One region of the Metasolibacillus sp. FSL H7-0170 genome, then DNA from elsewhere that is predicted to be linked to it. Evidence: riboswitches for the same ligand, from Rfam matches in the RefSeq annotation. Region 1 holds a riboswitch; each other region holds the start of a gene.
What was found. A riboswitch is a leader RNA that binds a small molecule or an ion and turns the genes downstream of it on or off. The one in region 1 is predicted to bind S-adenosylmethionine.
Positions count from the first base shown of each region.

Region 2: another riboswitch for S-adenosylmethionine. It lies ahead of metA (homoserine O-succinyltransferase); the one in region 1 lies ahead of metK (methionine adenosyltransferase).
Region 3: another riboswitch for S-adenosylmethionine. It lies ahead of MHH70_RS16445 (cyclase family protein); the one in region 1 lies ahead of metK (methionine adenosyltransferase).
Region 4: another riboswitch for S-adenosylmethionine. It lies ahead of MHH70_RS09620 (O-acetylhomoserine aminocarboxypropyltransferase/cysteine synthase family protein); the one in region 1 lies ahead of metK (methionine adenosyltransferase).

Region 1 covers NZ_CP151964.1:3,799,921-3,803,096, reverse strand. The annotation lists gene MHH70_RS17905 (gamma carbonic anhydrase family protein) at 1-259, shown strand, start outside; gene metK (methionine adenosyltransferase) at 621-1,826, opposite strand; SAM riboswitch class I at 2,293-2,410, opposite strand; gene pckA (phosphoenolpyruvate carboxykinase (ATP)) at 2,626-3,176, shown strand, end outside.
Region 2 covers NZ_CP151964.1:559,731-562,906, reverse strand. The annotation lists gene MHH70_RS02585 (LLM class flavin-dependent oxidoreductase) at 1-978, shown strand, start outside; SAM riboswitch class I at 1,030-1,137, shown strand; gene metA (homoserine O-succinyltransferase) at 1,273-2,211, shown strand; gene MHH70_RS02575 (hypothetical protein) at 2,321-2,614, opposite strand; gene plsY (glycerol-3-phosphate 1-O-acyltransferase PlsY) at 2,832-3,176, opposite strand, start outside.
Region 3 covers NZ_CP151964.1:3,512,765-3,515,940, reverse strand. The annotation lists gene MHH70_RS16450 (helix-turn-helix transcriptional regulator) at 1-250, shown strand, start outside; gene MHH70_RS16445 (cyclase family protein) at 537-1,274, opposite strand; SAM riboswitch class I at 1,350-1,453, opposite strand; partial or broken gene MHH70_RS16440 (response regulator transcription factor) at 1,813-2,496, opposite strand; gene MHH70_RS16435 (TlpA disulfide reductase family protein) at 2,511-3,080, opposite strand; gene MHH70_RS16430 (cytochrome c biogenesis protein CcdA) at 3,097-3,176, opposite strand, start outside.
Region 4 covers NZ_CP151964.1:2,080,313-2,083,488, forward strand. The annotation lists gene MHH70_RS09615 (hypothetical protein) at 1-352, opposite strand, end outside; gene MHH70_RS09620 (O-acetylhomoserine aminocarboxypropyltransferase/cysteine synthase family protein) at 700-1,986, opposite strand; SAM riboswitch class I at 2,095-2,209, opposite strand; gene nfsA (oxygen-insensitive NADPH nitroreductase) at 2,529-3,176, shown strand, end outside.

The DNA of each region.
Region 1 (3,176 bases):
CTGTACCATTCGCAAACGAGCACTAATCGGCATGGGCTCAATCATTCTTGATGGAGCTGAAATTGGAGAAGGTGCGTTTATTGGTGCGGGCAGTCTCGTTCCCCCAGGTAAAAAAATACCACCAAATATGCTCGCAATGGGGCGTCCCGCAAAGGTCGTACGCGAAGTAAATGCAGAGGATCGTGAAGACATGGATCGCATTATTCGTGAATATGTAGAAAAAGGCCAATATTATAAATCATTGCAAACAAATATGTAAAGGGACTTTACATATTTGTTTGCGACGAGGATAGTAACAATTTATTGTTACTACCGCAGGAGCACCCCCTCCCTTGCGACGAGGATGTTGACTATTTATTGTCAACACCGCAAGAGCACCCCCTCCCTTGCGACGAGGATGTTGACTATTTATTGTCAACACCGCAAGAGCACACCCTCCCTTGCGACGAGGATGTTGACTATTTATTGTCAACACCACAGGAGCACTCACTTCATTTGCATCTGGCACCTTGCTATCGCTATAAATAAGATTTGTCACTACACTTCCGCTCTGAATCTATATAAAAAAAGAGCTGTCTGAAAGCAGCACGTCTGCCTGCTTTCGGACAACCCCTTCACTATTATTTCACTAATAATGCTGCTTTTTCCTTTAATACGTCTGCTTTATCTGTTTGCTCCCAAGGTACATTCAAATCTGTACGACCGAAATGTCCATAAGCTGCAGTTTGTTTAAAGATTGGTCGGCGTAAATCTAACATTTTAATAATACCTGCTGGGCGTAAATCAAAGAGCTCACGGACCCATTCTACAATTTGAGAAGATGGCACTGTTCCCGTACCAAATGTATCTACAGCAATTGATACAGGCTGTGCCACACCGATTGCATAAGCAAGCTGTACTTCTGCACGGTCTGCTAAACCAGCAGCAACGATATTTTTTGCCACATAACGCGCTGCGTAAGCCGCAGAGCGGTCTACTTTTGTCGCATCCTTACCTGAGAATGCCCCACCACCATGTCGCGCATAGCCTCCGTAAGTATCCACAATGATTTTGCGACCTGTTAAACCGGCATCGCCCTTTGGTCCACCGATAACAAAGCGACCTGTCGGATTAATAAAATATTTTGTTGCTTCATCTAATAGCTCAGCTGGTACAACTGGTGCAATTACAACACGCTTTAAATCTGCTTGAATTTGATCCAATGTTACTTCTTCATCATGCTGTGTTGAAATAACAATTGTATCTACACGTACTGGTACATTATTTTCATCGTACTCAACCGTTACTTGTGTTTTTCCATCTGGACGTAAATATTTTAGTTCACCTGATTTTCGCACTTCTGTTAAACGGCGCGCTAGCTTATGCGCCAAGCTAATTGGTAGCGGCATTAGCTCTGGTGTTTCGTTACATGCATACCCAAACATTAATCCTTGGTCACCTGCACCAATTGCTTCAATCGCCTCGTCTGACATTGAGCCTTCACGTGCCTCAAGAGCTTGGTCTACGCCTTGTGCAATATCAGGTGATTGTTCGCCAATTGCTACAAGCACTGCTAAGTTTTCAGCATCGAAGCCATATTTACCACGCGTATAGCCAATCTCTGCTACAGTGTCACGTACAATTCCTTTAATATCTACATAAGTAGAAGTCGTAATTTCTCCTGCCACTAGTACTAGTCCTGTCGTTACCGTTGTTTCACATGCTACACGAGCATTTGGATCTTCAGCTAAAATGGCGTCCAAAATTGCATCTGAGATTTGGTCGCAAATTTTATCTGGATGTCCTTCAGTAACACTTTCAGATGTAAATAGTCTACGATTTGTCATTTTGTTTCCTCCTATAGTTCCTGCGAATATGATACGGTACTCCTTACCCATGTCAAGCTTTTAAGCGATGCTTTAATATAATAGAAGAGTATTTCATCCATTCTTTATCAAACTTCGCCACTTCGGCTTTTACAGACAGTTAATGATTCACTACACTTTTGTGCATCAATCGTTTTCATAATGGCTGCCCATGAATATGGAATCAACTCAAACCATTACCGCCTCTTAACACAAGGTTTTTGAAAGGTATAGTCATAAAGAAAAGTTTTATCATCGTCTTAAGTTTAAGGCTGTCTTGCTGTTTAAGCATTTATCTATATAATAGTGAGCGTTGCGAATCGTTTCAAGCGCAGTGCTAGACAGCTAGTTTGTCAACTAGGTTTTTCAATGATGAACTTTTTTAGGCAATAAAAAAACCTTTCACTCATAAGCATGAGAGAAAGGATTGTATTTTCGTTCCCTTTCACTCTTATCGTTCAAGGAGAAAGCTCCTTGCATCAGGTTGGCACCAACGCATGATGTGAAAAGTCATGCAGGTTGCCGGGCTTCATGGGGCCTGACCCTCCACCAGCTCGGGATAAGAGTATCCGTTCAATTTCATATAATACATAATTTTTTTTGCGCTGTCAAATACTATACACATCCATTCATTTTTTCCGATTTACCGACTAAAAATTTCATAAATTTCTCTCGAATTAGTATAGACTATTTCATTTAATGTGTTATACTTTTTGTAGTTAAAAGAAATGAATTCCCACCAAACTTGGGAATATTATAAATAAAAGGATGGTTTTAAGCGATGAATTCAGTAGAAATTGCAAACGAACTGAAAGATTTATTAAACGGTACAAATATTCATGTTCAACTTTCTGTTCCACAGTTAGTAGAAAAAGCAACATCTCGTGGAGAAGCAATTCTAACTGTTGACGGTGCATTACGTGCTGAAACAGGCAAATATACTGGTCGTTCTCCTAAAGATAAATATACAGTAGAAGAAGAAAGCACGAAAGATAAAATTGACTGGGGAAAAGTAAACCGTCCAATTTCTTCTGAAGTGTTTGAAAAACTATATGTAAAGGTAGTTAATTATTTAAAAGAACGCGACGAGCTTTTCGTATTTAATGGTTTTGCTGGTGCAGATAAAGATTCACAAATCGGTATTAAAGTTATTAATGAATATGCATGGCATAATTTATTCTGCCATCAATTATTTATCCGCCCAACTGCCGAGGAGCTTGCTACACATACAACAGACTTTACAATTGTTTCTGCACCAAACTTTAAAGCAGATCCAACTGTTGATGGAACAAATTCAGAAACATTCATTATTGTTTCATTAGAAAAGAAAGT
Region 2 (3,176 bases), 660 kb from region 1:
TTGAAAAATATACCGATCTCTGTGTTAGATTTAGTGTCTGTGAGTGAAGGTCAAACTACAACCCAAGCATTTGAACGCTCTCGTCGTTTAGCTATTTTAGCCGAGCAGTTAGGCTATAAACGTTTTTGGGTGGCTGAGCATCATAATAGCCGTTCCATCGCAAGCTCAGCCACTTCTGTTGTCATGAGTTATTTGGCTAGTGCAACAAAGGAAATTCGAATCGGTTCCGGTGGAATTATGCTACCTAACCATGCACCATTAATTATTGCCGAGCAATTTGGAACACTTGATGCAATGTTCCCAGGTCGAATCGATTTAGGCTTAGGTCGTGCACCCGGTACAGACCATTTTACAGCAAGGGCACTACGTCGCCGTGATGCTGAGGACTTTGAAGATAATATTGAGGAGCTAGAGCGCTTTTTAGCAAAAGCACAGGAATCAGATTACATTAAGGCTTATCCTGGATTTGGTGCAAATGTGCCAATGTGGGTGTTAGGCTCAAGTTTATTTAGTGCAGAACTAGCTGCTCGCCGTGGTATGCCATATGCCTTTGCAAGTCATTTTGCCCCTGACTATTTAATGCAGGCAATTGATATTTATCGTACACAATTCCAGCCTTCTGAGCATTTACAGAAGCCGAAAATGCTCGCTTGTGTCAATGTGATGATTGCCGATACCGATGAAGAAGCTCAAAAATTGGCAACAACTTACTATCAGCTTTTCTTAAGCATTATTCGTCGCACACATGATTTACTTCAGCCACCTGTAGACAATATGGATGAAATATGGACACCATTTGAAAAGCAGGCAATTATGCAGCAACGTCAATATATGTTCGTTGGTGACCAGCAATCAGTCAAAGCACAATTAGAAAAATTCGTTGCAGACACAAAAATAGATGAATTAATGGTAACTGCTTCTATTTATGATGAAGAGGCTCGGACAAAGTCATTTACATTGTTGAAGGAGCTTTTTTAAACCCTATTGTCAAACCGCAACACACATGCTACAATATATGAAAATTAATAAATCTTATCAAGAGAAGCCGAGGGACATGGCCCGTTGACGCTTCAGCAACCTCTAATATTTATTAGAAAGGTGCTAATTCCAGCGGGGATTGTCCCCGAGAGATAAGAGTGAACGGATTTGATTACGAAAACCCTCTCATTCTCTTTACTGGAATGAGAGGGTTTTTGCATTACCTTCTCTAGCTGATTCAACCATGCTTCAAAAGATAATTGATTTGTTAATTCAAGAAATGGGGGAAGCGAAGTGCCAATTAATATTCCGAAGCAATTGCCAGCAGGCGAGCTATTAAGACAAGAGAAAATTTTCGTAATGGAGGAGGACCGTGCGAGAACACAGCAAATCCGTCCGTTAAATATTTTAGTTTGTAACCTAATGCCAGAAAAAGAGAAAACGGAGTTGCAATTATTACGTTTGTTAGGAAATACACCATTACAAGTGAATGTGACATTTTTAAATACAGCGACATATGAGTCAAAAAATGTTTCAAAATCGCATTTACAATCGTTTTATACGACATTTAACGAAATCAAACACCGCCGATTTGATGGGATGATAATTACAGGCGCACCAATTGAACGAATGGAGTTTGAGGACGTTATTTATTGGAAAGAAATAACGGATATTATGGAATGGGCAAAATTAAACGTCACATCGATTATGAATATATGTTGGGGCGCTCAGGCTGCCCTCTACCATCATTATGGCATTGGAAAATTCGAGTTACCGAAAAAATGCTCTGGTGTCTATTCGCACGTCATTACAGATTTAACTGTCGATTTAGTGCGTGGCTTTAGTGACGAATACGTAGCACCACATTCAAGACATACATCGGTATCGATAGAGGAAGTTCGCGCGCATCCAGATTTACGCTTACTTAGCTATTCTGATGATGCTGGTGTCTTCATTGTACAGTCTAAAGACAACAAGCAAATTATGATTACAGGTCATTTAGAATATGACGCGACAACGCTTGCAGATGAGTATGAGCGAGATGTGGCAAAGGGAGATAATGTAGAAGTACCGATTAATTACTTTCCAAATGATGATCCTACTAAAGCGCCGAAAAACACGTGGCGTGCACATTCACATTTATTGTTCTACAATTGGCTGAACTATTACGTATACCAAGAAACACCATATAAATGGGATTTTGTTGAGGAAGAAATCGAATATCATATTTAACAAGCTAGTTGAATGCTAGAGGACGTAATTTAATTTAGCATTTATATTAAAGCGATGGAGCCGTCTCAAAATGAATTTTCAGACGAATTCCATCGCTATTTATCTTGATTTAGGCTTTTTTATACTCATAAGCTAATTCATCGAGCTGTTCATCCACACTTACATATAAATCATGCTCATTGAAAAACCATTCATCATTGCGTTCGATATAATAATGAACACCTTCAACAACTGTGTCTACGCCAATTTCATGAGGGAATTCGCGGTTCATACCGAGTGAAAAGCCTTCATGAAAAGGGGAAGAACCACCGTATCTTGCATAAAATCGTACATAATCTCCTTGTTGTACTTCCATTTCTTTTTGAAACCAATTAATCGCTGCATCTGTTAATACTATTTTCATGACAATAGCCTCCGACATACATTTATACTTATATTTTAGCGGATTTCACAGGGTAGTAACAGTAAATTGCTTTGAGAGTCATTGCAAGCGAAGATTAATTACATGCATGAGAGGTGGACTAAGGCATCTTTAGCACAATATTTTACTCGTTCGTTTTAAAAACAAAAATTGTCTGAAAGCAACACGTTATTCCGCTTTCAGACAACTCTATTGTAGTTTAAATCCATTTCACTTTCGGCTCTGTACCTGCCTTAATCCGTTTAATATTTTCTCTGTGACGATAAACGATAAACGTAAATAAAATGGCAATTAAAATAAATAAGGCAAAATCACCTGTTAATACTAAGTAAACTATGCTATAAATAAGGGCGATGAGTGCAACAATCATAGATGTGAGGCTGACCATTTTTGTAAGCTTTAGCGTAATGAAAAATACGACAAAAAGTAGTAAAAATAATGGCCATGCATATCCTAGCACAACACCTGCAGAAGTTGCTACGGCTTTGCCACCACGGAAACGCGCAAAAATAGGGAAGATATGACCTAGTACAGCGGCAACACC
Region 3 (3,176 bases), 290 kb from region 1:
TATTTCTGAAATAGAACGAGGAGTTGCTAATTTAACAATTAGCACTTTAGAAAATATACTTAATGCTTTAGAAATTGATTTACACGAACTTTTCAATTTTGGGGATGTAGCGAAATCACCAGATATTGAAACAAAGGAAACGTTGATATATTATCAGCAAGAGCTATTAAAGGGGCTTTCCACTAAAGAAATCCAATACATTTACAACACAACAAAAGAATTTATAGCCACTCTAAACGAGAAAAAATAACGGCTATTTCAAGAAGAATTACTATTTTACGTGTGCATTCTTAAAAAGGAGAGGTAGCGTGGGACTGTCCAAAAAGCCGTGCATAGCCGGCATTTTGGACAGTAGCGATGATGCTTCGCAAAATGCTGATTCATATAAATAGAAAACTCCTCTTTTAAAAATGGGATGAACATTGGCTTTAGCAGTGTTATCCTTCAGTAAAAGGGAAGCGATGAAAACACTGATTTCAATGCGGTGGCAAAACAAAATGGACTTTTCGGACAACTTCTTAGCCCTCCTCCCTTATTTAAGGTAAAATTGCAAATGAGCGCACTGGGAAGCCAGATGCTTTTTCCGGCTTTGGTACGATATTAAAAATAACGGCTCCCTTTGCTGGAAGCTGATCTAAATTGGTTAATAGCTCGATTTGATACGTATCTTGCTCAAGTACAAAATATTCTCCCTCAAGCTTACCATTTCTGAGGAAATCTGCAGCAGAATCAGTATCAAATGTTTCATGTCCAACAGCACTCACTTTACGCTCTTTAAATAAAAACTGTAGTGCCTCTAAACCCCAGCCTGGAATATGATTATTCCCTTCCTTATCTTTGTTATTAAATGCTTCTTTATCCGGCCAGCGCTTACTCCAATCTGTGCGCAAGGCAACAAATGTACCTGCTTCAATTTCACCATGCTCAGCCTCGAACGCTAAAATATCCTGTACACTTAAAGTGAAATCATTATCCTCCTTCGCTTCCTTTGACTTATCAACAACAACGAGTGGTAGCACAAGCTCCTTCAAATTTAACTCATCTAAGTAGCGTGTATCACGCACGAAATGAATCGGTGGGTCAATATGTGTACCATATTGACCTGGGAATGAAAATTGCTGCGCAAAAAAGCCTTCATCATGTGAAAACAGCGTTTCAAACTTCGCATCCTCAAACATGAAAAAATGAGGGGAATCTGGCCCGAATGTATGTGTTAAATCCACCCATTTCTTCCCCTTTAATACTTCAATTGCCTGTAGTAAATCATTTGTCATTGTACATCCCTGCTTTCTTTAAAATAAAAAAGCCCCCTTTTTACAAAGAGAGCTTCGATTCCTATTAATCGTTTACGCTCATCTTTAAGGCTATCGCCCATTGGAATTAGCACCATACTACATGTAGCTGGTTGCTGAGACGTCATCGGGCCAAATCCCTCAATCTCTCTCGATAAGCTATGAAATTATTTTTTATTGTAGCATATCCCTTCTTATCCTACAAGTTTTATATGAATTAATTTTTTAATTTATTCCTCTTACTCTCAGGGTGCTTGCATAGATAAAGGATAAATTATCGCTACTACAATAATTGGGCAAATTCCCTCTTATGCCTTTTTATATGCTAAATTCGGCATATTTTATATAAAATACTCCTATTATCTCTCGAGATAATCATTCTTTTGTACCCTATATATTACTACTATGTAAAAACAAATATTTCCATTGCTTGAACCTATCTAGAATAAAAGCAATGATTATGAAACTATTCGCTAAAGTTAAGCGCCATAAAACTTCTTTGGCAAAAAACAACGTCAGTTTATTCCGTAACAAATTTATACCCCATTCCACGAACTGTTTGAATCCTTTTTGGCTTACTAGAATTCTCTTCAATCTTTTCGCGAAGTTTTTTTATATGTGCATCAATGGTTCTTTCCATCACCTCTTTTTCAAGATGTGGATATAAGTGCTCCAACAAGTTTTCACGCGGTATGACAATGTTCGGATTCTCCATAAAATAATACAGTAATTGGAATTCGTGTTTTGTTAGGTGAATTTTTTAATTATATAAAACAACCTCCCCCTTTCTTGGTTTAATGCATAACCCACCGTATGAAATTTTTTGACAAAATTGACCTGTTCTCCTTAATATCGCTTCTACATGAGCAAGCAATTCTTCTGGGTCAAACGGCTTTGTTATATAACCATCTGCACCTAATCGAAGCCCATGAATTTTATCGGCAGTTTGTACTTTTGCGCTTAACATAATAATAGATACTTCATTTCTTTCTTGCTCTTTAATCCACTCACATAATTGTTCTCCACTGATTTTTGGAAGCATTAAATCCAAAATAATTAAGCATGGATGCTCAGTTAGAAATACATGCTTCGCCATTTCTCCATCCGTTGCTTCCACCACTTCATATCCTTCTTTTTGTAAATAAATCTTAATTAAATTACGAATCATTTGGTCATCTTCAACTACTAAAATCTTTTGTTTCAAAATGACACCCCCAATTACTTTAACTTCCTAAACTCTTTAACCATCAAATCGTAATTCAGTGCGCCTAATGCCACGTACTGAATTCTCCCGTTTGAATCAATCATATAAGATGTCGGATAGGCCTGAACCCGAAACAGTTCAGCGACTTCTCCATTTTTATCAATTAAAACTGGAGAAGTGAACCCTTTATCTTGAATGAAATTATTAACAGTTATTAAAGAATCTTCTGTATGCGTTAAATTAATAGCGAAAACGAGCACATCCTCGTCTTCAGAAAATTTTTGTATATCCGGCATCTCTGCTCGACAAGGTGGACACCAAGTAGCCCAAAAATTTAGGAATACCTTTTTCCCCTTAAATTCTGAAAGTGAAAGAGTCTCACCTTCCAGTGTTTCCAACGTAAAATTAGGCGCAATATTCCCACGTCTAATACCTACATTATTTGTCTCTGTAATTTCCATATCAGTATTAGAAGAAATAACAGGTGTATTTGTACTTACTCGACTAGAATGAGCTGATATATATTCAACTAATGCATAAACAACCATTGCAATTAAAAATAAGCTTAATACTACTTTTTTCACTACTATATGCTCCCTCCTATCCTAAATTAGATAGCCATGTTCCATCAATTAACCTTAATAAAAAAGCGCTTAAACGAGGCATTAGCCCGAAGAATA
Region 4 (3,176 bases), 1.7 Mb from region 1:
TTTCCAAAATGGATTGCATAATCTTTTCCTCTAATGCTGTAAATGCAGGCACTGCATATGTGCGGTGAACAAGCTGAAACTCCCCATAGCGTAAAAACCATTCTTTCGCTGGCAATTTAATGTGGTCATTTCCATGCTCGATATACGCATCATATACTTCCTTTACAATGTACCCATTTAATAAATCATATGTTGATTCTGAAAACGCACTATGCCCAAACACTTTCATCCACATCATTTCAACATTTGCTAATAATAATTGAATTGCTTGTGAATTGATGAAGGTGTATGTCTCATTTAATTCATACACAATATAAGATGCTATGTTTTGTGCACTATATGTACGTCCCATATTCAACACTCCTTTGATTTATCCTATTTTATCAATTACGCTTCGGTTTACTACCACCCAGATTTCTCCAATATTTTTGGTGGAAGTTTACTTAAAATCGCAACATCCTGTAACATCCGTTGGAGATTGAAAGAATTTCAATTCCCTGCAAGTAGATTGGTTTTATTATAATTGAGAAAAATCAAGAAGTCAATAATTCTTATAAAAATACTAGGTATTAAGTTTTTATATTTTAGTAGGGGGCTGCGACTGCGAAATGATGCAGTCTACAGCCTATTTTTAGCAACAATCTAACAAAACCATATAGATACTTTATACAAATGAGTATTCAAGCGTTTGTCTATAGGTTAAGCATTTTTTGCTGCTAATGCTAACGCTTGGTCCAAATCTGCCACTATATCTTCCACTGCTTCTAAGCCGATTGATAAGCGAATGAGCTCTTCTGATACACCAGCGATTTTAAGTTCTTCTGCTGATAATTGTTGATGTGTTGTAGATGCTGGGTGAATAATAAGCGAGCGTGCATCGCCCACATTTGCTACATGCGAGAAGAGTTTAACACTATCAATAACAGTTCGCCCAGCCTCTCTACCACCTTTAATACCGAAAGTGATGATAGAGCCAAAACCATTTTTCAAATACTTTTTCGCCAATGAATGCGATACAGTATCTTCAAAGCCGTTATAGTTTACATATTCCACGAATGGGTGGTTACGTAAATGAGCCGCTACTTTTGCGGCATTTTCATTATGTCTTACTACACGCAAATGAAGCGTTTCTAACCCTTGTAAAAAGTTAAATGCTGAATCTGCACTTAATGTTGGCCCGAAATCTCGCAGCAATTGCACGCGCAATTTTGTAGCGAATGCCGCAGTTGCCGTATCAACTCCATAGCGGATGCCGTGATATGTTGTATCAGGCTCTGTGAAGCCTGGGAATTTCCCCTGTGTCCAGTCAAATTTCCCTGCATCGACAACAATACCACCGATTGTTGTGCCATGCCCACCAATCCATTTTGTTGCCGAATGAATGACAACATCCGCCCCGAATTCGATTGGATTAGAGCCATATGGTGATGGGAATGTATTATCAAGGATTAGTGGGATACCATGCTCATGTGCGATTTTAGCAACCGCTTCAATATCTAGCACATTTAAGCTTGGATTACCGATTGTTTCTGCAAAAATTGCTTTTGTATTTTCGTTAATTGCCGCTCGGAAGTTTTCCGGGTCACTCTCGTCTACAAATGTTGTCGTAATACCGTAACGTGGCAAAGTTGTAGCAAATAAATTATAAGTACCGCCGTACAAAGAGCCTGCTGATACGATATGGTCTCCTGCACCAGCAATGTTTAAAATAGAAAATGAGATAGCTGCCATTCCTGAAGAAAGTGCTACTGCTGCTGTTCCTTTTTCCAATAAAGCAACACGCTCTTCAAATGCCCCAACAGTCGGGTTCATAATACGAGAATAAATATTTCCCGCTTCCTCTAATGCAAATAATCGCTGCGCATGAGCAGTATCGTTAAATGCATAAGCAGTTGTACGATAAATTGGTACGGCAATTGCCCCTGTTACTGGATCGGGTTTTTGCCCACCATGTAATAACAATGTTTCTGGTCGTAGTGTTGACATGATGTTCCTCCTAAAATGTATTCGATGGCTAATGGATTTTTGAGGAGGGTAGAAAAACAAAAAACCCTCTTCCTAAGAAGAGGGTTCGCAAATGAGCAAGTTTTCCTCCCCTTATCTTTCAGATTCCAATCCGAATCTGTAGGAATTAGCACCTTTGTAAGCTCGTCGCTTACCGGTTGCCGGGCATCATAGGGCCTAGTCCCTCCGCCACTCTTGATAAGAGTATTTGATTCATGTTCCATCGTTGTGTTTGAGTATAAAGCATTGTAAACCAAGAAGTCAACTATTATTTTTTAATTTTTTTCAATAGATGTCACAAATTTTGAATGAAGGCCTACCAAACGTAGCGCAGGTCGCGAATATTTAGATTAATTCACATCAGTTAGCTCGAAAAAAATCTAAATGAGAGTTAGCCAAGGCGTAATTGTTTTTTAATTAATTCATACAAATCGCTAAAATAATAGCATTTAGTCAACTTGATTGGTTATTTAATATAAGTAGTATAAAATAATATACGAATACAGGTCATTAGGAGGATGAAAATGGATACTAGAGAACTTTTACGCAATCACGCATCCGTGCGTAAATATACAGGGGAACAAATTCCGCGCGAAACGGTAATGGATTTAATCGAAACAGCACAAATGGCAGCAAGTTCACATTTTGTGCAAGCATATAGCGTTATTTGGGTTACGGATGAAAATAAAAAGCAAAAGCTCGGCGAATTATCAAAAAATGAATTTCAATTTCAAACAGCGGGTGCATCATTCTTATTTTGTGTTGACTTTAAGCGTCTTCAAGCCGCGGGTCAAAAACACGGTGTAGATATCGTTACAGATTCTGCAGAAAATTTACTTGTTGGTGTAGTCGATGTATCTTTATTTGCACAAAATTTTGTTGTTGCGGCAGAGGCGAAGGGCTACGGCATTTGCTATATTGGCGGAGCACGTAATAACCCTGCTGAAATTAGCGAACTTTTCAACTTACCTAAAAGTGTATTTCCGTTATTTGCACTGACGATTGGTACTCCGACAAAGCGCAATGAAACAAAACCACGCTTGCCTGTCCCTGCAGTACTTCATGAAAATGCCTATGACGAGGCTAAGTATGATGCATTATTAGAAGAATATGATGCAACGATGGAAGGTTATTATGCAAGTCGTTCTTCAAATCAAAAAACAGCTACATGG